Regions from separate parts of the Ectothiorhodospira lacustris genome, predicted to be linked through region 3. Evidence: predicted binding sites of a transcription regulator. Region 3 holds the regulator's gene; each other region holds the start of a gene.
What was found. The regulator sigma-54, encoded in region 3, starts transcription at its own class of promoters, with help from an activator protein. The targets are predictions, from matches to a motif close to TGGCANGNTNCNTGCTT.
Positions count from the first base shown of each region.

Region 1: the regulator sigma-54 is predicted to act here: its motif matches at 2,923-2,939, upstream of LQ952_RS09565 (PEP-CTERM sorting domain-containing protein).
Region 2: the regulator sigma-54 is predicted to act here: its motif matches at 2,432-2,448, upstream of LQ952_RS01680 (flagellar basal body-associated FliL family protein).

Region 1 covers NZ_JAJNQM010000042.1:13,782-20,511, forward strand. Annotated here, with positions in the region: gene LQ952_RS09555 (3-deoxy-7-phosphoheptulonate synthase) at 20-1,096, opposite strand; gene LQ952_RS09560 (class I SAM-dependent methyltransferase) at 1,218-1,988, shown strand; gene LQ952_RS09565 (PEP-CTERM sorting domain-containing protein) at 2,083-2,868, opposite strand; gene LQ952_RS09570 (asparagine synthetase B family protein) at 3,178-5,019, opposite strand; gene LQ952_RS09575 (nucleotide sugar dehydrogenase) at 5,059-6,375, shown strand; gene LQ952_RS09580 (glycosyltransferase) at 6,372-6,730, shown strand, end outside.
Region 2 covers NZ_JAJNQM010000004.1:38,558-45,287, forward strand. Annotated here, with positions in the region: gene fliO (flagellar biosynthetic protein FliO) at 1-341, opposite strand, end outside; gene fliN (flagellar motor switch protein FliN) at 350-886, opposite strand; gene fliM (flagellar motor switch protein FliM) at 907-1,887, opposite strand; gene LQ952_RS01680 (flagellar basal body-associated FliL family protein) at 1,897-2,400, opposite strand; gene LQ952_RS01685 (flagellar hook-length control protein FliK) at 2,687-3,769, opposite strand; gene fliJ (flagellar export protein FliJ) at 3,830-4,270, opposite strand; gene fliI (flagellar protein export ATPase FliI) at 4,296-5,714, opposite strand; gene LQ952_RS01700 (flagellar assembly protein FliH) at 5,707-6,465, opposite strand; gene fliG (flagellar motor switch protein FliG) at 6,525-6,730, opposite strand, start outside.
Region 3 covers NZ_JAJNQM010000030.1:10,068-16,797, forward strand. Annotated here, with positions in the region: gene LQ952_RS07575 (calcium/sodium antiporter) at 1-245, shown strand, start outside; gene LQ952_RS07580 (KpsF/GutQ family sugar-phosphate isomerase) at 435-1,412, shown strand; gene LQ952_RS07585 (KdsC family phosphatase) at 1,442-1,969, shown strand; gene lptC (LPS export ABC transporter periplasmic protein LptC) at 1,966-2,529, shown strand; gene lptA (lipopolysaccharide transport periplasmic protein LptA) at 2,711-3,205, shown strand; gene lptB (LPS export ABC transporter ATP-binding protein) at 3,202-3,927, shown strand; gene LQ952_RS07605 (RNA polymerase factor sigma-54) at 4,094-5,617, shown strand; gene hpf (ribosome hibernation-promoting factor, HPF/YfiA family) at 5,662-5,985, shown strand; gene LQ952_RS07615 (PTS sugar transporter subunit IIA) at 5,993-6,466, shown strand; gene hprK (HPr(Ser) kinase/phosphatase) at 6,463-6,730, shown strand, end outside.

The DNA.
Region 1 (6,730 bases), on a different contig from region 3:
AAGCGGGAGTCCAGGCTTTTTAAGCCGAGATACGATCGTCGATCAGCTCCCGCAGCATCTGCGCGCCGTTGCGGATCATCTCTTCCGTGGTCACCCAGTTCACACAGGCGTCGGTGATAGAACAGCCGTAGCGCAGCCGGGTGCGATCCGCGGTCAGCGGCTGATTGCCCGCCTCCAAGAAGCTTTCGACCATCAGCCCCACGATGGAACGGTTACCCTCCCGAATCTGGTGCAACACGTCCTTCATTACCAGAGGCTGCAGTTCCGGGTTCTTGGAGGAATTGGCGTGGGAGCAGTCCACCACGATATTCCGGGGGATTCCCGCCTTTTCCAGGGCCTGCTCAGCCAGGGCCACGGAGACGGTGTCATAGTTAGGTTGCCCGTTGCCGCCGCGCAGCACCAGATGCCCGTAACGGTTGCCCCGGGTGCGCAGGATCACCGACTGCCCGTCATTGCCGATGCCCAGGAAACTGTGGGGACTGCCGGCTGACAGTATGGCGTTGATCGCCACGCTCAGGTCCCCGTCGGTGCCGTTCTTGAAGCCCACGGGGGTGGACAGGCCCGAGGACATCTCCCGGTGGGTCTGGGATTCCGCCGTGCGGGCGCCGATGGCCGTCCAGGCGATCAGATCGCCGTAGTACTGGGGCGCAATGGGGTCCAGGGCCTCGGTGGCCGCCGGCAGGCCCAGCTCATTGATGTCCATCAGGAAGCGCCGTGCCTTGGCCATCCCCTCATCGATCCGGAAGGTGTCATCCAGGTAGGGATCGTTGATGAATCCCTTCCAGCCCACGGCGGTGCGGGGCTTTTCGAAATAGACCCGCATCACCAGCAGCATGACATCCGATACCTCGTCCGCCAGCGCCTTCAGGCGCCGCGCATAGTCCATGCCAGCCTCGGGATCGTGGATGGAGCAGGGACCCACCACCACGAACAGGCGCGGGTCCCGGTGATCCAGGATATCGCACAGGGTCTTGCGCCCGGTGAGGACGGTGCGGGCCGCGGCATCGGACAGGGGGAACTGTGCCTTGATCTCCCGGGGGGAGGGCATGTAGTCCATGGCGGCGATGTTGAGGTTTTCGGTCTGAGCTGTGGTCATGCGGATAATCCGGCGTAAAAGGGTGACAATCTTGACAGTCTAACGCGAAAATGCATTGCATTGTGCAATGCGGTTTCAAGCCTCAAACTATCAGCCCGCCCAGAATTTTCCCGAAGATTTCATGCCCCGCCCAAAATTCGAAGAACAATGGCGTCAGCGCTTCATTCAGCGCGGTACGGTCTGTCAGGATGACGCCGACATCGCCGGCTGGACGCGGTCCGGGCTGGAGGCCCGGCTGAGAAACTTTCAGCGCCTCTGGCCAGGGGATGTGCCGGGGGCCCTGTGGCTGGACGTGGGTTGCGGGGCCGGCAGTTATACCCGTTATCTGGCCGGGCAGGGCGTCAGTCCCATCGGCATGGACTATTCCCTGCCCTCGGTACAAAAGGCCCGGGAACGCAGTCCGGTGGCGATGACCTGGGCCGTGGGGGATGTGACGCAGCTTGCGATCCGTCCCGCTTCCCTGGACGGTGTCCTGTGCTTTGGTGTGATGCAGGCCCTGTCACGGCCGGAGCAGGCGGTGCGGGAGCTGGTGCATGCCACCCGACCGGGTGGACAGGTCTGGATAGACGCTCTGAACCGTGACTGCCTGACCACCCGGATCCGGTGTCTGGTGGCCCGATTGACGGGGCGTGCACCGGGTCTTCGGTACGACCGGGTCGGTGATCTTGTCGCTTGGTTGGAACGGGAAGGGGCCACGGAGGTGCGGGTGCACTGGATCCCCATCCTGCCGGGGCGTCTGCAGCGGTATCAGTCGTTGCTGGAAAGGCCCTGGATGCGGCGGCTGATCCGGGCCGTTCCGGGGTTGGGCAGCCTGCTCAGCCACGCCATCCTGGTGTCCGCCAAACGTTCCCCTCATCCCCGGCCCTTCTCCCCCGAGGGGAGAAGGGGGTAAGACCAGTTCCCAATCCGTGGGGGAAGGTAAGCCCCTCTCCCCTTGCGGGAGAGGGGTTGGGGTGAGGGGAGAGCCTTGCTACGACGGGCAAGGATCAGATGGCGCGTCTGCGCCGCAGGAAGCCCATTGCGCCAAGCAGGCCGGCACCGAACAGGGCCAGCATGCCGGGTTCGGGAACGGCGGTGACAGGGGTGCCGTTATCCGCCGGTTCGTTGGACGGGCCGGAGGCAGTGCCGGTGGACGGTGGGTTGGCAGAAGCGCTTGTCACCGTCGGGGTCACGTACTGCCAGCCCTGACCGTGGAAATTCGTCAGGTTGTTGAAACCGAGCTGGACATGGTTGCCGTTCAGGTCCCCGATGAGCATCTCGCTGTGCCAGACGAGGTCTGACTGCTTGGTGTCGTAGCCGTTCAAACCGAATTTGGCCCAACTCCATTCATTATCATGCCTGGCGTAAGAAAGCGTCCCGGTCACACTGTATGCTCCGATCCACGCCTCATAGGGGGCTTCATCAACCACCAGATTGATCGTGATGTCGGTGGAAAAGCTCTTAGGGCCATAATTCTGGCCCAAGCAGAGTCCCAAAATAGAGATATAACATGTAGACCCGCTATCTGCCGCGCTGACCTTGAAAAGGCTCTCCAGACCACTGATCTCTTTGGTTTCCGTGTTCACAGTGAATGTATTATTCCACCCCAGATCCGAGAAACTGAGGCGATTCGGTGCTGTGAGATTGGAGTTGGACAGCGTCACCCCGGAGCCTTCCCCCGGCGTCAAGGTAATGACCGCAGCCTGAGCCGTGCCCACCAGGACGCCGGCGCCGACCAGCAGTGCCGTGACCAGGTGCTTCAGTGTGTTGTTCTTCTTGTGGGATGTGTTCATCGAAATCGTATCCTTCACGAAAAACGCGCGGTGAAAACTGCATGCCAATCAATAACGCACTAATCGTGCCATAAGTGATGTAATGGCCTCCGGATGCGATTTTATGCGGAATGCTTCAAGCTTTTAGTCTTGATATTGTAAAGAAATCCGACGTTTCTGCCTGTCAGGATAGAAAGACCCCATGATGCGGCTTTTCAAGGCAGAAAATGGCTAATAAACCGCGCCCAGCCCCCAGGCCTGCCCTCGTTTTTGGGGGGCCATGCGGAGGCCGGACGATGAAGGCGGGGGTGGTGTCGGAATTTTTTACACTCAAGGCCGGCGTCCGGCCAGCCACAGCTCCAGCACCATCAGCACCCACACCAGCTCCCCGTAATAGGCGGCGTGCTTGTCCCGGTGCAGGCGGATCAGCTCATCGATGAACTCGGGCCGGATGATGTCCCGCCCCTTGAGGCGGGTCAATGCATCCAGGGCCAGATCCCGCAGGGGCGGGTGGTCCCGTAGCCAGATGCCGAAAGGCAGGCCGAAACCATGCTTCTTCTTGTGAATGATGGCCTCCGGCAGAAAATCCCTGCAGGCCTGCTTGTAGAACCACCGCAACTGGTTGCCCTTGAGCTTCTGCGCCGACGGAATCCGGTTGGAGAGCATCATCAGGTCTTCGGCCAGCATCGGATAGGCCACCTCCACCCCGGCCAGCCGGCAGGCGGTATTCACCTTCACCAGATCATTGTCGTGCAGGGTGAAATGCCAGTCCAGATACAGCATGCGGTTGAGCAGGGAAGCGCCTTCCGGCGCCGCAAACAGGCCCCGCTTCAGATCCCTGGGGGCGTGCAGGTCCACCGTGTCGATGAACCCCGCCGCGAAGACCTCCCGAGGATCGTGACGCTCCAGAAAGGCATAGGTGTCCATCCGGTCCGGCAGCGGAATGCGTGCTTGGCTGACATAGCTGTGGGCCTTGCGCAGCAGCGGCAGAGGCGCCAGCGGGGCCGTGCCCGCGATCAGCGTCTGTCTGGCCCAGCTGGGTAGGCGGTTGAAATGCTCGAACACCCCCTGCTTGGCATAGCGCTCGTTGCCGGCAAACAGCTCATCCCCGCCGTCACCGGCCAGCAGCAGGTCCACCCCTTCCTCGCGAGCCTTGCGGGCGCACAGGAACGCCGGCAGGACGGAAGAATTGCCGAATGGCTCATCGCAGGCGGCCGCCACGTGAGGCAGCCAAGTGGTGATGTCGTCCGGCGTGACGTAATACTCATGCCCGACGGCCCCGAAATGGCCACGGGCAAGCCGGGCATATTCCATCTCGTCGTAACCGGGCACATCAAAACCGATGGAATAGGCATGGGCCTCGTCGCTCACCCTGGCCAGCATCCCGGTGACGGTGGAGCTGTCCAGGCCGCCGCTCAAAAATGCGGCAGTGCGCGGCGCCTCCGGCGCTGCGGCGGCATCACGCACCGCCTGCTCGATGATCGCCAGCATCTCACGTCCCGACCCGGCCACATCCACGGGAGTTTCCTCAAAGCGGGGCAGCCAGTAGGGGTGCACCCGATGCGTCCCGCGCTCCCACTCCAGCACGTGCCCGCCGGGCAGCTTGCGGATGCCCTGGTAGATGCTGCGGGGGCTGGGGATGAAATGACAGTACACATAGTCGTGGATCGCCTGGGCATCCAGATCGCCGCCCAGCCCCGCCTCCACCAGTGGGGCCAGGGCGGTGCAGAAGCTCAGCCCGGTGCCGTCCTGGGCGTAATAGAGCTGCCGGATGCCGATCTTGTCCACTGCCAGCAGGCCGCGCCTGTGTTCCGGTTCCAGGATCGCCAGCGCGAACGCTCCCTTGAGCGAGGTCAGGGCCGCCGTGCCCTGCCGGCGGTAATCCCGGGCCAGCGCTTGCAGGACGGCATCCACGCTGGTAGCGTCGCCATGATGCACCCGGCCTGTCAGGGCCAGGATCAGCCCATCGGTTTGCAGCACTCCCCCTCCGGTACCGGCACAAAAGGCCGGACCCTGACTGGCAAGGGCGCCGCCCTCCAGTCCCCGGGGCAGTGCGGAACGGATCACGGCGTCGATGTCGGCAGTCGTGGTCAGCGCCCCTGCAATGCCCTGGGCTGGATGCACGTCGTGCAGGTTGGGGGAGTCGGTCATGGCGGGTGCATAATGGGGCATGAGCAATCATGGTAATCCGAACCACCGGGATGGACCAGCATGAGAATCGCGATCTTTGGGATGGGGTACGTGGGGGCGGTCTCGGCCGCGTGTCTGGCAAGGGATGGCCATGAGGTCGTCGGGGTCGACATCGACCCGCACAAGCTGGATCTGTTGCGCCGTGGGCATTCCCCCATCGTGGAGGAAGGCATCCAGGAACTGACCGCCCAGGTGGTGCAGGCGGGACGCCTGACGGTCACCGATGACGTGAGCGAAGCCATCCGCCGCTCCGAGGTGTCCTTCATCTGTGTCGGCACCCCCTCCAGCCGCAACGGCAGCCAGGATCTTGCCGCCGTGCGCAACGTGGCCCGGCAGATCGGCGAGGCCCTGGCCTTGACGGACCACTATCACACCGTGGTGCTACGCTCCACCGTCAAGCCCGGCACCACCCTGGAACTGGTGGGGCCGACGCTGGAATCCGCGTCCGGCAAGCGGGTGGGGGAGGGCTTCGGCCTGGCCTTCCAGCCGGAGTTCCTGCGGGAAGGCTCCTCCATCAAGGACTACGACCATCCCCCCTTCACCGTGGTGGGCACCGATTCCGAGCGGACCCTGGACCAGGTGAAACCCATCTTCGAACACCTGCCCTGTGAGTTCGTGGGTACCGGGATCGGCACGGCGGAAATGGTCAAGTACGCCTGCAATGCCTTCCACGCCCTCAAGATCGTCTTCGCCAACGAGGTGGGCCGCCTGTCCCAGTCCCTGGGGCTTGACTCCCGCGAGGTGATGGAACTGGTCACCCGGGATCGTCAGCTCAACATCTCCCCGGCTTACCTGCGCCCCGGCTTCGCCTTCGGCGGCTCCTGCCTGCCCAAGGATTTGCGGGCCGTCCTCTACATGGCTAAGGAGCAGGACACCGAACTGCCCATGCTCGGCAGCCTCATTCCCAGCAACCAGCAGCAGATCGACCATGCGGTGGATTTTGTCCTCGACAGCGGCAAGCGGCGGATCGGCCTGATCGGTCTGAGCTTCAAGAGCGGCACCGACGACATGCGGGAAAGCCCCCTGGTGGAACTGGCGGAGCGTCTGATCGGCAAGGGCATGGATCTGAAGATCCACGACCCCAACGTGCAGCTGTCCCGGGTCATCGGCGCCAACCGGCGCTACATCGAGGAGACACTGCCCCATATCGCCTCCCTGCTGATGGAAGACTGCCGTGCCCTCATCGAGCACTCGGAAGTGATCGTCCTGGGGTTGAGTGATGCCCCGCTGGTGGCACAGCTGCTGGCCCACGCCGGTCCGGAACAGCAGGTGCTGGATCTGGTGGGGCTCAAGGACCGCGGCGCCCTCAAGGCCGCCTATCAGGGGATCTGCTGGTGAGCAAGCGCCCGTCCCTGGTCTTTGTGTCACCCCGGTTTCTGTTTCCCACCGACGAAGGCGGCAAGATCCGCACCACCCAGATCCTCCGGGGCATGAAGGGCGGGCGGTTTCACATCACCCTCATGTCGCCGGCCACGCCCGAGCAGACGGCCCGACATCGGGAAGAGATAGAAGCGGTCTGCGACCGCTTCATCGCCTGGCCGGCCCGCACCGGTGGGCCGTTGCACAGGATCACCCGGCTGCGCCATTTGCTGTCTTTCAAGCCCTTCTCGGTAGCCGCCGGCGTGAATCCCGTCGCCCGCCGACGGGTGCGTGAACAACTTCAGCAGGGTGCCCAGGTGGCCGTGTTCGATTT
Region 2 (6,730 bases), on a different contig from region 3:
TGCAGGGTCTGCACCCGGCCCGGCGCGACACCCAGCAGCAACTGGGTCTTGCCCACCTGAACCAACACCATGCGTTCCCGGGCACCCAGGGACACGGCCCCCAGCACCCGCAGTTCTCCGGACACCCCGCTGTGCATGCCACCCATGCGCCGCATCATGAAACCCAGCACCAGGATGGCAACAATCACCAGGATCAGGCCGACAACCATCTGCCCCAGATAGGCCGCACCATCCCCGGTGATGCCCAATCCAGACGTGCCGCTGCCGGATTCCCCTGCCGACACCACCAGCGGCATGAGCAGAAGCAGCATCGTACCCATCAAAGGCTTGAGCACGGACATGGTACGCCTCACTTGAGCTTGCGAACCCGTTCGGCCGGGCTGATCACGTCGGTGAGGCGAATGCCGAACTTCTCGTTCACCACCACCACTTCGCCATGGGCCACCAGGGTACCGTTGACCATCACGTCCAGAGGTTCCCCGGCCAGACGGTCCAGTTCCACCACGGAACCCTGGTTGAGCTGAAGTAGATTGCGGATGGGAATTCTGGTACGCCCGATCTCCATGGAGATGGTCACCGGCACATCCAGGATCACCCCCAGGTTGACCTCGGCCCCCCCTTCAGCCCCTCGCCCGGCAACGGCTTCGGCCGCCAGATCATCGAACTCCATTTTGGGCGTGGGATCCTTCCAGGCACTGCCCTTCGTGCCTCCCGTTCCGGCATCACCGGTCACGGTTTCGCCATCGTCGGCCGTCCCGCTCCCGATCTTGTCACCACCGCCGCTTCCCGGCGCCTGCTGCTCCGCCTCGGCCTGTTCGGCCAGAGCAGCAGCCCAGATATCCTCTTCTTCGGCTTCGGGCTTGTTGTCCAGATCTTTGTCACTCATGGAGGCAGTCCTCACTTGGGTCATTCACTGAGCCGGATCGGCCCGGTAATCTTGATGGCGTTGAAACCGTCAGAAGTACCAAACTTGCCCCGGAATACGGGGATACCCTCGGCCCTGACGGTGACCTCTTGGGGGATTTCCACCGGAATGATGTCACCGGGCTTGAGATTGATCATTTCGGCAACGGTGAGCTCGGTTTCCGTCAACTTGGCGCTGAGTTCCACCTGGACCAGCTTGAGCTCCTCGCGCAGCGCCTTGACCCACCGATCATCCACATCCGCCCGGTCGCTCTGCAGCCCCGTATCCAGCTGTTCACGAATGGGCTCGATCATGGAATACGGCATGGTCACATGCAGTTCCCCGCCGCCGCCGTCCAGTTCCACATGGAAGGTACAGACCACCACCACCTCGGTGGGGCTGACGATATTGGCAAACTGAGGGTTGACCTCGGAACGGTTGTATTCGAAATCCAGCTCCATCACCGGCGCCCAGGCCTTTTTGAGATCCGTGAAGGACTGGTTCAGCAACATGCGTATCACCCGCAATTCCGTCGGGGTGAACTCTCGCCCCTCGATCTTGGCGTGGTAACGGCCATCCCCACCGAAGAAGTTGTCCACCAGGATGAACACCAGCTTGGGATCAAGCACGAACAAGGCGGTACCGCGCAACGGCCGCACCCGGACCATATTGAGGCTGGTGGGTACATACAGGGAGTGCACGTATTCTCCGAACTTCATCATCTTGACCCCGCCCACGGAGATTTCCGCCGAGCGTCGCAGGAGTTCGAACAGGCCGATCCGCATGTACCGGGCAAAACGCTCGTTGATCATCTCCAGGGTGGGCATGCGCCCCCGGACAATGCGATCCTGGGTGGTTAGGTCATACCCCCTGGCCACACCGTCATGAGCCAGGAGCTGGTCCCCAGTCTCCACCGCACCGCTGTCCACCCCGTGCAACAGGGCATCAATTTCGTCCTGGGAAAGAAGATCACTGGTGGCCATCACGTTGCCTCACTGCATCACAAGACTGTTGAAGTACACCGCTTCCACCTGGGTGAGTTCCCCTCGCGTCTCCAGCACATTGATCACCTCGGCAAGCACCTCGGCACGTGCCAGTTCCTTGCCTTCCTGGGTAATCAGGTCTTCATAGGTCTTGTTGCCGATGAGCATCATCAGGTTGTTGCGGATAACCGGCATGTGGCGAGTCACGCCATCCAGCACGGCCTGATCCCGCGCCATGAGGACGATACCCACCTGAACAAAGCGAATCCGTCCCGAGCCCTGGAAATTGACCACCAGCGGGGGATCCAGGGGCAGATAGATCGCCGGCCGCTCAGGCTCAGGACGTTCCTCACCCGGTTCACCGCTCCCCAGCAGGTACCAGGCAATCCCGCCACCCGCACCGGCAGCCACCAACGTGGTCAGCAGGACGATGAGTATCAGTTTCCAAAGACCGCCCTTGCCCTTGGCGGGCTTGGCAGCTGCTGCAGCGGTTTTTTCAGGTTTTTTGGCCATGCCTGCTTGGGCCTCCGTTTTTTATGGAATAAAGCAACACCTATGCCAAGCGAGAACAGAATAAAAAAATCAATAAAATCAAACTGCTGAATTCGAAAGAAATCAGAGAGTGACGGATTATTGACGATCATTCACATTCGCAGGGCGGCGGGCCGATGCAGCCCGACACAAAGGCAAGGCGTAAGGAGAGGGGATTATACGGTGGGCAGACACTGGACGCCGCCCCGGATTCGGGCAACGTCAAAGGGCGGAAGGGCCTCCGACCGGGACCGGCCGGAGAGGGTGATCAGGCATAGGCATCCAGCAGGATGGCACCATCCCGCTCATCGGGATCCATCGAGACGACCTCGGCGGCAGTCTGATCGGACCCATCGCGGTCTTCGGGGCGCGTTCCGACCGACTCCTGGGCGGGTCCTCCCTGACCGCCGGTATCCCGGCCGGAAACATCCACGTCTCCCAACAGGAGCCCGCTCTCGGAAAACATCTCCCGCAGCCGTGGCATGGCCGCGTCCAGTGCCTCGCGCGCCTGAGGGTGATGGGCCAGGAACTGAATATTGGCACGATCCCCTTCCATGGAGATGCGCACCTCCAGCGGCCCCAGGTGGGGCGGATTCAATCTCAGTTCTGCCCCCTGCATGTTCTGGTTCACCATCCACAGGACACGGCTACCCACCGCCTGCCCCCAGTTGGGCCGCGTCATCGGCACGTCCAGGTCCAGAGCGCGCAGCGGGGAGTTCGGCACCAGGGACTGGGCCTGAACCTGGCCGGCAGGTACCGTCTCTGCGGCCATGGGCGTCAGTGGGGCGGCGGAATCGCGACCGACCCCTGCGGCATCGGCCCCCAGTCGAACGACCAAGGCATGCAATGCCTGGGGCATGACTGGATTCCCCTCCGCCTGTGCCGACCCCGTACCCTGCCCGTGCAGCACCTGATTCAACGCCGCCGTCAGCGCCGTGAGCCCCCCCCCGTCCAGGCGCCGTTCCGCACCGGGATTAAGCGATTCACCGGCAACCCCCGGCAATCCACGGCCTGTCTCGGCCAGTTGCTGCCATGTGATCAGCAGGGAGGCCAGCGCAGCATCGGCACCCTCCTGCTGTAGGTCTTCCAGAGTGAGGTCGGCTTGATCCATGAGCTGGGCCAGCCACTGGGGCATCAGTGCCATCGCCTCAGGATCCTGCTCCAGCAGGGCCTCCAGGGGCATGGTTCGCGCCGGATCCGGGTAACCGTCCGCCAGTAGTTGCAGCTGCCCCATCAAACTCGATTGAAAATCGCCACCCTGCCCAGGCAGAGAACCGGCAGGACTGCTCGAATCGCCCCCCAGGGCGGGCAATGTGCCCAGTGCAGAAAAGGGCATGAATGACATGTTCATGGCCAAACCCTCGGCTATGTCAGATGTGTCCTGAAAGACATACAAAAAACGCGCCGGAAATCACTCAAATCTCCGGTGCCGGCGCCCATTACGATCATCCTGTTCAGCCTGTTCACGGCGATCCGCAGCCCTGCGCTCTTCCTGCTGGAACTGTTCGACCACACGATTGAGGGCCTTGGTCTTGCCGCTGGCTTCCACCCAACGACCGCGGCTCATTTCCAGTTCATGCCTGGCCGCCGCCACCATTCGTGCCTGCTGCTCGATCGCCTCATTGAGACGGTGCAGGAACAGACGGTAATCCCTCACCGACACGCCGGTCATGCCCGCCCCGCTCTGGGATTCGAAACGCTGGGCATATTCATCGCGGTAGCTGCTCAGTTCCTCCAGGCGTGCCATGCGGTCTTCCAGGGCCTGCTGTGATTGACCCAGGCGCTGAGCAGCCAGTTGCTGGCGGTTATCCGCCACTTGCACCACCGGTTCCATGCGTTTGGATCGATTCATGATCTACCTCTTTGGTTACAGCCCATCAACGAACCAGCTGTCTGCCCCGGTCATCCCCACTGGATGGCGCCGGGGGCTCCATCAGTCCATCCAGTGCCTTCAGGCTGTCCTTGAAGCCCACCGATTGGTGCATGTCCTGCTGCAGGTACTGCTCCAGCCTGGGGTGCATGGCAACGGCCTCGTCCACCCGGGGATCGGAACCGCGCTGATAGGCACCCACGCTGATGAGATCCCGATTCTGCTGATAATGGGAATACAACTGTTTGAAGCGACGTGCCGCCTGGATGTGGCCGGGGTCCACAATCTCGTTCATGACCCGGGATACGGACGCCTCGATATCGATGGCCGGGTAACGCCCCGTGTCGGCAATCCGTCGCGAGAGGACCACATGGCCGTCAAGGATCGCTCGGGCGGCATCGGCTATGGGATCATTGGTGTCATCCCCTTCGGCCAGTACCGTATAGAACGCGGTGATGGAACCGCTGCCCTGATCCCCGTTTCCGGCCCGTTCCACCAGCTGGGGCAACTTGGCGAACACCGACGGCGTGTACCCCTTGGTCGCCGGGGGCTCACCGATGGCCAGGGAAATCTCCCGCTGGGCCTGGGCAAACCGGGTGAGGGAGTCCATCAGCAACAGTACATTATGGCCTTGGTCGCGGAAGTACTCGGCGATGCTGGTGGCCAGCATGGCGCCATGCAGACGCATCAGGGGAGGATGATCAGCCGGTACCGCCACCACCACGGCCCGGGCCATGCCCTCCGGCCCCAGAATGTTCTGGACGAATTCGTTCACTTCCCTGCCCCGCTCACCGATCAGGCCCACCACCGTGATATCCGCCGTGGTATAGCGGGTCATCATGCCCAGCAGCACACTCTTGCCCACACCACTGCCCGCGAACAGGCCCATGCGCTGGCCGCGACCCACGGTCAGAAGACCGTTGATGGCCCGGACCCCCACATCCAGGGGTTCGTGGATGGGACGCCGGGCCAAGGGGTTGATGCTGCGACCGTTGAGGGAGACATGATCATCGCATTGGGGTGCGGGACGACCATCCAGGGGCCGTCCGGAACCATCCAGGACCCGTCCCAGCAGGGCATCACCCACCAGAGTATCGCGGGCATGGCGGGTAGGAATCACCCGGGCGCCCGGCGTCAGGCCGCTGACATCCCCCACCGGCATGAGAAAAGTGCGCTCTGCGGAAAAACCCACCACTTCCGCCTCCACCTCGTGGCCGCCCGCACTGATGACCCGGCAACGCCCCCCAATGGAGATCTGACAACCTTCCGCCTCCAGCGTGAGCCCTACCATCCGGACCAGACGGCCCTCAGCGACAACCGTTTGCGATTTGGCGGCCCGAGTCCGATAACGGGCCAGTTTTTCCACCAATCGACCGGCACGGACTTCGGGACGGAGGGCTTCAGGCAAGTGACCGGCGTCAGACATCGTCTTGCACCCCCTCCTGATCGGTGCTGCGGGCGCCCCCCCAGACTGTCGCAATCACCGCGTTCAGACGGGATTCCAGGGTGGCATCCACCCGCGAGGTTTCGGTAATCACACGCACCCCGCCACGACTCAGGGTCGGGTCCTCGACAATGGACCAGGGACGCTCCAGACCATCCAGCCGCAGGGTTTCCCTGACCAGCTTGCTGTCTTCAGGATGCAGGTGCAGGTGCAACTTGCGTTCGGCATTGGGCAGGGTCTCCAGGGCCTCCCGCAGCACCGCCACGATCGCCCCGGGATCGGTCCTCAACTCACGCCGGACCAGTTGGCGGGCAACGGCCATGGCCAATTGCACCAGCTCATCCTCCACAACGGCGTCCAGCGCCGCGTAGGGTGTCTCAAGCCCCTGGATCAGCCGGTCCAGCAGCGCCAGGCGCGCTCTTACACCGGCCTCGGCGGATTTCAGGCCCTCGGCATGGCCCTGGGCAAAACCATCCTTGCGACCCTGCTCCAGTCCCAGGCTGCGCCCTTCCTCGCGCCCCGCCCGCAGACCTTCCTCATGGGCCTGACGCTCAATGTCCATGATGCGGTCAGCGGTGGGAAGGCTGGGGGCCGAGTCTGCCGGCGCGTCATCCTCCACCGATTCCAACGGCTCGTCATCCGCCTCCCGGGACAGCGTCGGCGCGTGGACATCGGGCACCTCCCAGCGTCGTGCCCCCGCCCCCTTTTCCGATGTGATAATGCGTTCAACCATTGACCTTCTCCGTGCCATACCGATTCCCGGTTACCCGGAGACTGACTCCAGCCGTCCGGCTAGACCATCTGTTCGGAACCCTTGTTGCCCAGCACGATTTCGCCGGACTCGGCCATGCGACGGGCGATACTCAGAATTTCCTTCTGAGCGACCTCCACCTCGCTCAGGCGCACCGGACCCTTGGCCTCCAGATCGTCCTGCAGCATCTCGGCGGCCCGCTTGGACATATTCCTGAGGATCTTGTCCTTGACCGCGTCGTCGGCAC
Region 3 (6,730 bases):
TCAACCTGCTGGGTGTGCTGGCCATTCCCGGCCTGATCCGTCCCGCCGGCGTACCGGCGGATGCCCTGTGGCGGGATTTCCCGGTCATGCTGGGACTGACCCTGCTGATCATCGTCATGGCCTTCAGTTTCAGGGGGCGTCCAAGGCGCATCAACCGGATGGAGGGCGGACTGCTACTGGCACTCTTCATCGGCTACATGACCTGGGTGTATCTGAGCCTGAGTCCGGCCGGGGGAGCGGCGTGAAGATTCCGGCAGAGTGACGGTAGCGGGCATCCCCCTCATCTCCGGCCCTTCTCCCACAAGGGGAGAAGGGAGACAGGACCAAGCCCCTCCCCCCTTGCGGGAGAGGGGTTGGGGTGAGGGGTGAAGCAGCCGGGAAGCCAAAAATAATCTTGTTCAACCCACCTGAAGCATTGGTAGCATTACAGCATCATGAAACTCAATCCGGAAAAGACCCGCGAACTCGCCCTGGCGGTACTGGACACCGAGGCCGAGGGCATCCGCGGCCTGATGGCCCGCATTGACGCCCGCTTCATCCGTGCCTGCGAACACCTGCTGGCCTGCACCGGCCGCGTGGTGGTCACGGGCATGGGCAAGTCCGGGCATATCGGCAACAAGATCGCCGCCACCCTGGCCAGCACCGGGACACCCGCGTTTTTTGTCCACCCGGGCGAAGCCAGCCACGGGGACCTGGGCATGATCACGTCGGGCGACACGGTCATTGCCCTGTCCAACTCCGGCGAGACCAACGAACTGCTCACCATCCTGCCACTGATCCGCCGCCTGGGTGTACCCATGATTGCCCTCACCGGCAACCCCCGCTCCACCCTGGCGCGGGAAGCCACCGTCAACCTGGACGTGAGCGTATCCAAGGAAGCCTGCCCCCTGGGTCTGGCCCCCACGGCCAGCACCACCGCCGCCCTGGCCATGGGCGACGCGCTGGCCGTGGCCTTGCTGGAAGCCAGGGGCTTCACCGCCGACGATTTCGCCCGCTCGCACCCGGGCGGACGCCTGGGGCGCCGGCTGCTTCTGCATGTGGCGGACATTATGCATACCGGCGACCGTATCCCCATGGTGCGGGCCGATGCGCCCCTGGGTGATGCCCTGCTGGAGATCAGCCGCCAGGGGCTGGGCATGACCGCCGTGGTGGACGAACAGCGACGGCTGATCGGCGTCTTCACCGACGGCGACCTGCGCCGCACCCTCGACCGGGGCGTGGATGTGCATGCCACCTCCATCGGCGAAGTGATGACCCGCCAATTCAAGACCGCCTCTCCCACCATGCTGGCAGCCGAAGTCCTGAAGATCATGGAAGACCACAAGATCAGCGCCCTGCCGGTGCTGGACGAGGCCCAGCGACTGGTGGGAGCGCTCAACATGCATGACCTGCTGCGCGCCGGCGTGGTCTGACCCCCACCCGACCCATGGTATCTTAGCCCATGACCGATACTCTCACTGAACGCGCACGACGGGTGCGCTTCGTCATCTTCGACGTGGATGGCGTGCTCACCGACGGCAGTCTGTTCCTGGACGATGACGGGCGCCAGTACAAGGCCTTCAACAGCAAGGATGGGCAGGGCATGCGCATGCTGGCGGACAGCGGCGTTCAGGTGGGCATCCTCACGGGCCGGCGTTCAGGGGTCGTGGAGCACCGGATGCAGGATCTGGGAATCCGGCTCGTGGTCCAGGGCCGGCGCGACAAGCTGGAGGCCCTGGACGGCCTGCTGACAGATGCCGGCGTCAGCGCCGAGGAAACCGCCTATGTGGGCGATGATGTGGTGGACCTGCCGGTGATGCGCCGGGTGGCCCTGGCCATTGCGGTGGCCGATGCCCATGCCCTGGTCAGGGAGCACGCCCACTATGTGACCCGGCAACCGGGGGGGCGAGGCGCCGCCCGGGAGGCCTGTGAATTCATCATGGAGGCCCAGGGCACCCTGCAGGCCGCCCTGACCACCTACCTGGGATGAAGCTGCCCTCCCTGTTCTTGATCGCGCTGCTGAGCCTGGCTGCGGCCATCGGCTTCTGGCTGGCACGGGACGCCGATGAACGCCGACGGGTGCTGGAAGAGGCGGCCACCGAAGGGACCGATTTCTTTCTGGAACAATACGCGGCCATCCATATGGATCCCCTTGGTGAACCCCGTTACCAGCTTCGCGGTCAGCGTATGGAACAGCGTCAGGCGGACGGGTCCCGCTGGCTGGAAACCCCGGTACTGATCCTGCGGTACAGCCCCGGCGCCACCTGGACCCTGCGCTCCGAGCAGGGCTGGATCTCCCCCGCCGGCGATGAAGTCAAATTGCTGGGCGAGGTACACATCCACCGCGCCGCCGAGGGCGAGCGAGGTCCGATCACCATCACCACCAGGGACACCACCCTCTGGCCGGGCCCCCGTCAGGCCGTCACCGACGCCCCGGCACACCTGCGGACCACCTATCAGGAGGCCGAGGGTCTAGGTCTGTTCCTGGACCTTCGGCATGAAATTCTGGAACTCAAACGTGACGCACGGGGTGTCTATGTTCCCCACTAGGGTTGCTCCAAGTCAGCCATTTCCGCACCCGCGGGAATCAAGGTCCAGCAGAATGCGGCCGGCCTTCCTCAGGTCGTCATTCCCGCGCAAGCGGGCATCCAGTCACGGAGTGAAAAGCATGGGCTCCCGCCCTCGCGGGAGCGACGGCGAGGGAGTTTTTCAATGCCTCCCTGGGCGGCTCATGATCCCGGCACTGGCCATCCTGCTGCTGGCCGGACCGCTCCAGGCACAGGTGGACCGGACATTGCCCATCCGGATCGAGGCGGACTCGGCCACCCTGGACGACAACCGAGGCATCAGCACCTACCGCGGCGGTGTACGCATTACCCAGGGCGCCACGGAAATCACCGGTGATACAGTCACGGTCCATACGCCGGGCCGGGTCCTGGAGCGCATGACCTCGGAAGGCCGACCGGCAACTCTACGCACCCAGGACCCGCAGGGGCGGGAAGTCCGTGCCGAGGCCGCACGTATGGAGTTCTTTCCCACCGAGCAACGCATGGAACTGAGCGGCAGTGCCCGCGTCCGGCAGGGCGCGGACGAGTTCCGGGGCAGCCGCATCATCTATGACCTGCGCACGGCCACCCTGGAAGCCCGTACCGGGGATACCGGGCGCGTCGAAGCGATTTTCACTCCCAGGGATCAGGCTCCCGCCCCGGCCGAGGGCGCACGATGAGCCGCCTGCAGACCCGCGACCTGGTCAAACAGTACCGTGCCCGCAAACCGGTGGACGGCGTTTCTCTGCAGGTGAACAGCGGCGAAGTCGTCGGCCTGCTGGGTCCCAACGGGGCCGGCAAGACCACCTGCTTTTACATGATCGTCGGCCTCATCCCCTGCGACGGCGGCCGCATCGAGTTGGACGACAAGGACATCACCCCCCTACCCATGCATGCCCGGGCGCAACTGGGGATCGGCTATCTGCCCCAGGAGGCCTCGGTGTTTCGCAAGCTGTCGGTGGAAGACAATCTCCTTGCCGTACTGGAAACACGCCGCGACCTCAACCGCGCCCAGCGCCATGAACACATGGAATCCCTGCTGGAAGAGTTTCAGATCATGCACATCCGCGAGAGCCTGGGCATCAGTCTCTCGGGTGGCGAGCGGCGCCGGGTGGAGATTGCCCGCGCCCTGGCCACGGAGCCGGCCTTCATCCTGCTGGATGAGCCCTTTGCCGGAGTGGACCCCATTTCCGTGATCGAGATCCAGCGCATCATCACCCATCTGGTATCGCGCAAGATCGGGGTGCTGATCACCGATCACAACGTTCGCGAGACCCTGGGCATCTGCAACCGCGCCTATATCCTGAGCGACGGGCATCTGATCAGCGAAGGGCCGCCGGAAGTGGTGCTGGCCGACCCCCAGGTCAGACGGGTCTATCTGGGCGACCATTTCCGACTATGAAAGTACAGTTTTTGAGCCATCTCATGGTTTCCCCACACTGGGTCACATTTTTCGTGCCAAGCCGTATAATCCGGATGACAGACCCCGCGCATGACGGAAAAGAGCCGTCGACACTGCCGGGACCACTCAACGCCTGCCTGACGACTCCGGTGGTACGCCACATCCTATGCTGAAACCTTCTGTCCAGCTCCGTCTCGGCCAGAGCCTTACCATGACACCACAGCTGCAGCAGGCCATCCGGCTGCTGCAGCTGTCCACATTGGAGCTACAGGCCCAGATCCAGGAGACGCTGGAGACCAACCCGATGCTGGAAGCCCTGGAAGGCGCCGACGCCGACCTGGATACCGGTGTGGACGAGGCGGCGGCCCAGCGGGAAGAGATGGACAGCAGGCCGGACAGCACCGACAAGGATGCGGGGGGCCGGGAATTCGAAGAGCCCGCGGAACCGGGCGGCACAGGCGATGCCTCGGAGAACATTCCCGAAGAGCTGCCGGTGGACAGCAACTGGGAAGACCTCTACGACATGCCGGCAACCGGCGGCGGCCAGGGGGGGGACGGCGACGGTCGCGACCTGTTCGAGAACCAGAGTGCCCCCGGTGAGGACCTGCGTGATCACCTGCTCTGGCAGATCAACCTGTCCCCCCTGAGCGAGCGGGATCAGGTCATTGCCATGACCCTCATCGACGCCATCAACGATGACGGTTACCTGGGAGAACCCATCGAACAGATCCATGCCGGACTGGCTCAGGACCAGGAACTGGAACTGGAGCTGGATGAGGTGGAAGCCGTACTGCGCATGGTCCAGCACTTGGACCCCGTGGGCGTGGGCGCGCGCGATCTCTCAGAATGCCTGCTGCTGCAGCTGGAGCAGTTCTCGCCGGATACCGCCTGGCTGGCCGAGGCCAGGACCCTGGTGCGCGATCATCTCGAAGCCCTGGGTACCCGTGATTTCAAAGGCGTACAGCGCCGACTGGGACTGGCCGACGGAGAACTGCAGGCGGTGATGGCCCTGATACAGAGCCTGAATCCCCGCCCGGGCACCCTGATCAGCTCCAGCTCACCGGAATACATCATTCCCGACGTCTTCGTGCGCAAGCGCGAGGGATACTGGCAGGTGGAACTGAACCCGGAAGTCGCCCCCCGGTTGCGAGTGAACCCGCTTTATGCCAGCTTTGTACGGCGGGCCGATTCCAGTCAGGATAACGTCTACCTGCGCAACAGCCTGCAAGAGGCCCGCTGGTTCATCAAGAGCCTGCAAAGCCGCAACGAAACCTTGCTGCGGGTAGGCACCGCCATTGTGGAGCATCAGCGCGCCTTTCTGGAACACGGCGACGAGGCCATGAAACCCCTGGTGCTGCGGGACATCGCCGAGCAGTTGGAGATGCATGAATCCACCATCTCCCGTGTCACCACCCAGAAGTACATGCACACCCCGAAAGGGATTTACGAATTCAAGTATTTCTTCTCCAGTCATGTGGGGACGGCCGATGGGGGGGAGTGCTCCGCCACGGCCATCCGTGCCATGATCCGCAAATTGATTGCCGAAGAGCCCCAGGGCAAGCCCCTGAGTGACAGCAAGATTGCCCAGATCCTGGTGGATCGGGGCATCCAGGTAGCGAGGCGCACCGTTGCCAAGTATCGCGAGGCCATGGCAATCCCGCCATCCAACGAACGCAAGCGCCTCGTCTGAGTTCCCAAGGCCTCACATTCACATCCTAACCAAGGAGTTACCTCATGCAGATCAACCTCACCGGTCATCACGTGGACCTGACCGACGCCCTGCGCGACTATGTCAATGACAAGTTCCAGCGCCTGGAGCGCCACTTCGACAACGTCATTGACGTGCATGTGGTCCTGACCGTGGAGAAACTGCAGCAGAAGGCGGAAGCCAACATGCTGGTCAGCGGCAACACCATCTTTGCCGATGCCACCCAAGCCGACATGTATGCCGCCATCGATGCCCTGGTCGACAAGCTGGACCGCCAGGTGGTCAAGCACAAGGAAAAGCTCAAGGACCACCACCGCGCCGAAGGCTCCCACCGCAACCACGTCGGGTGAGACATCCATGAACATCGGTGATCTTCTCGCCCCGGAGCGCGTCTGCTGTCTGCCGGACGTCAGCAGCAAGAAACGCGCTCTGGAGATGCTGGGTGAAATGCTTTCGAGCCACCTGCCCAGGCTGACCCAGGGAGAGATCTTCGACAGTCTGCTGGCCCGGGAACGCCTGGGCAGCACCGGCCTGGGGCATGGCGTCGCCATTCCCCACGGCCGTCTGGCCGGCGCTGACGAAGCCTGTGCCGCCCTGCTCAAACTGGGAAAGGGGGTAGACTATGATGCCCCGGACAGCGAACCCGTGGACATCCTGTTCGCCCTGGTGGTCCCGACCGAATGTACCGACGAACACCTGCAGATCCTCGCGTTGCTGGCCCGCATGTTCTCTGATCCGGAGACTCTGGCAAGGCTGCGCAGCGCCCAGGGACCGGAAGATCTGCTGGCATTGGTACACCACTGGGATACCGAAAGCCCCGCACAGCCGTGACCATCGAAACCCTCACCGTCCGCCATGTCGTCGAGGCCATGGAAGAGCGCCTCGCCCTGCGCTGGGTGGCCGGTCACCAAGGCAGCGAGCGACGTATCGCTCACCAGGCCACGCCCCACGGCAGCACTTCACTGGTCGGGCACCTGAACATCATCCATCCCAACCAGATCCAGGTACTGGGTCCGGATGAAATGCGTTACCTGTGGAACCTGCGCAAGAACTCCCAGCGGGATATCCTGGAACAGCTGGTCAACGGGACCGCTG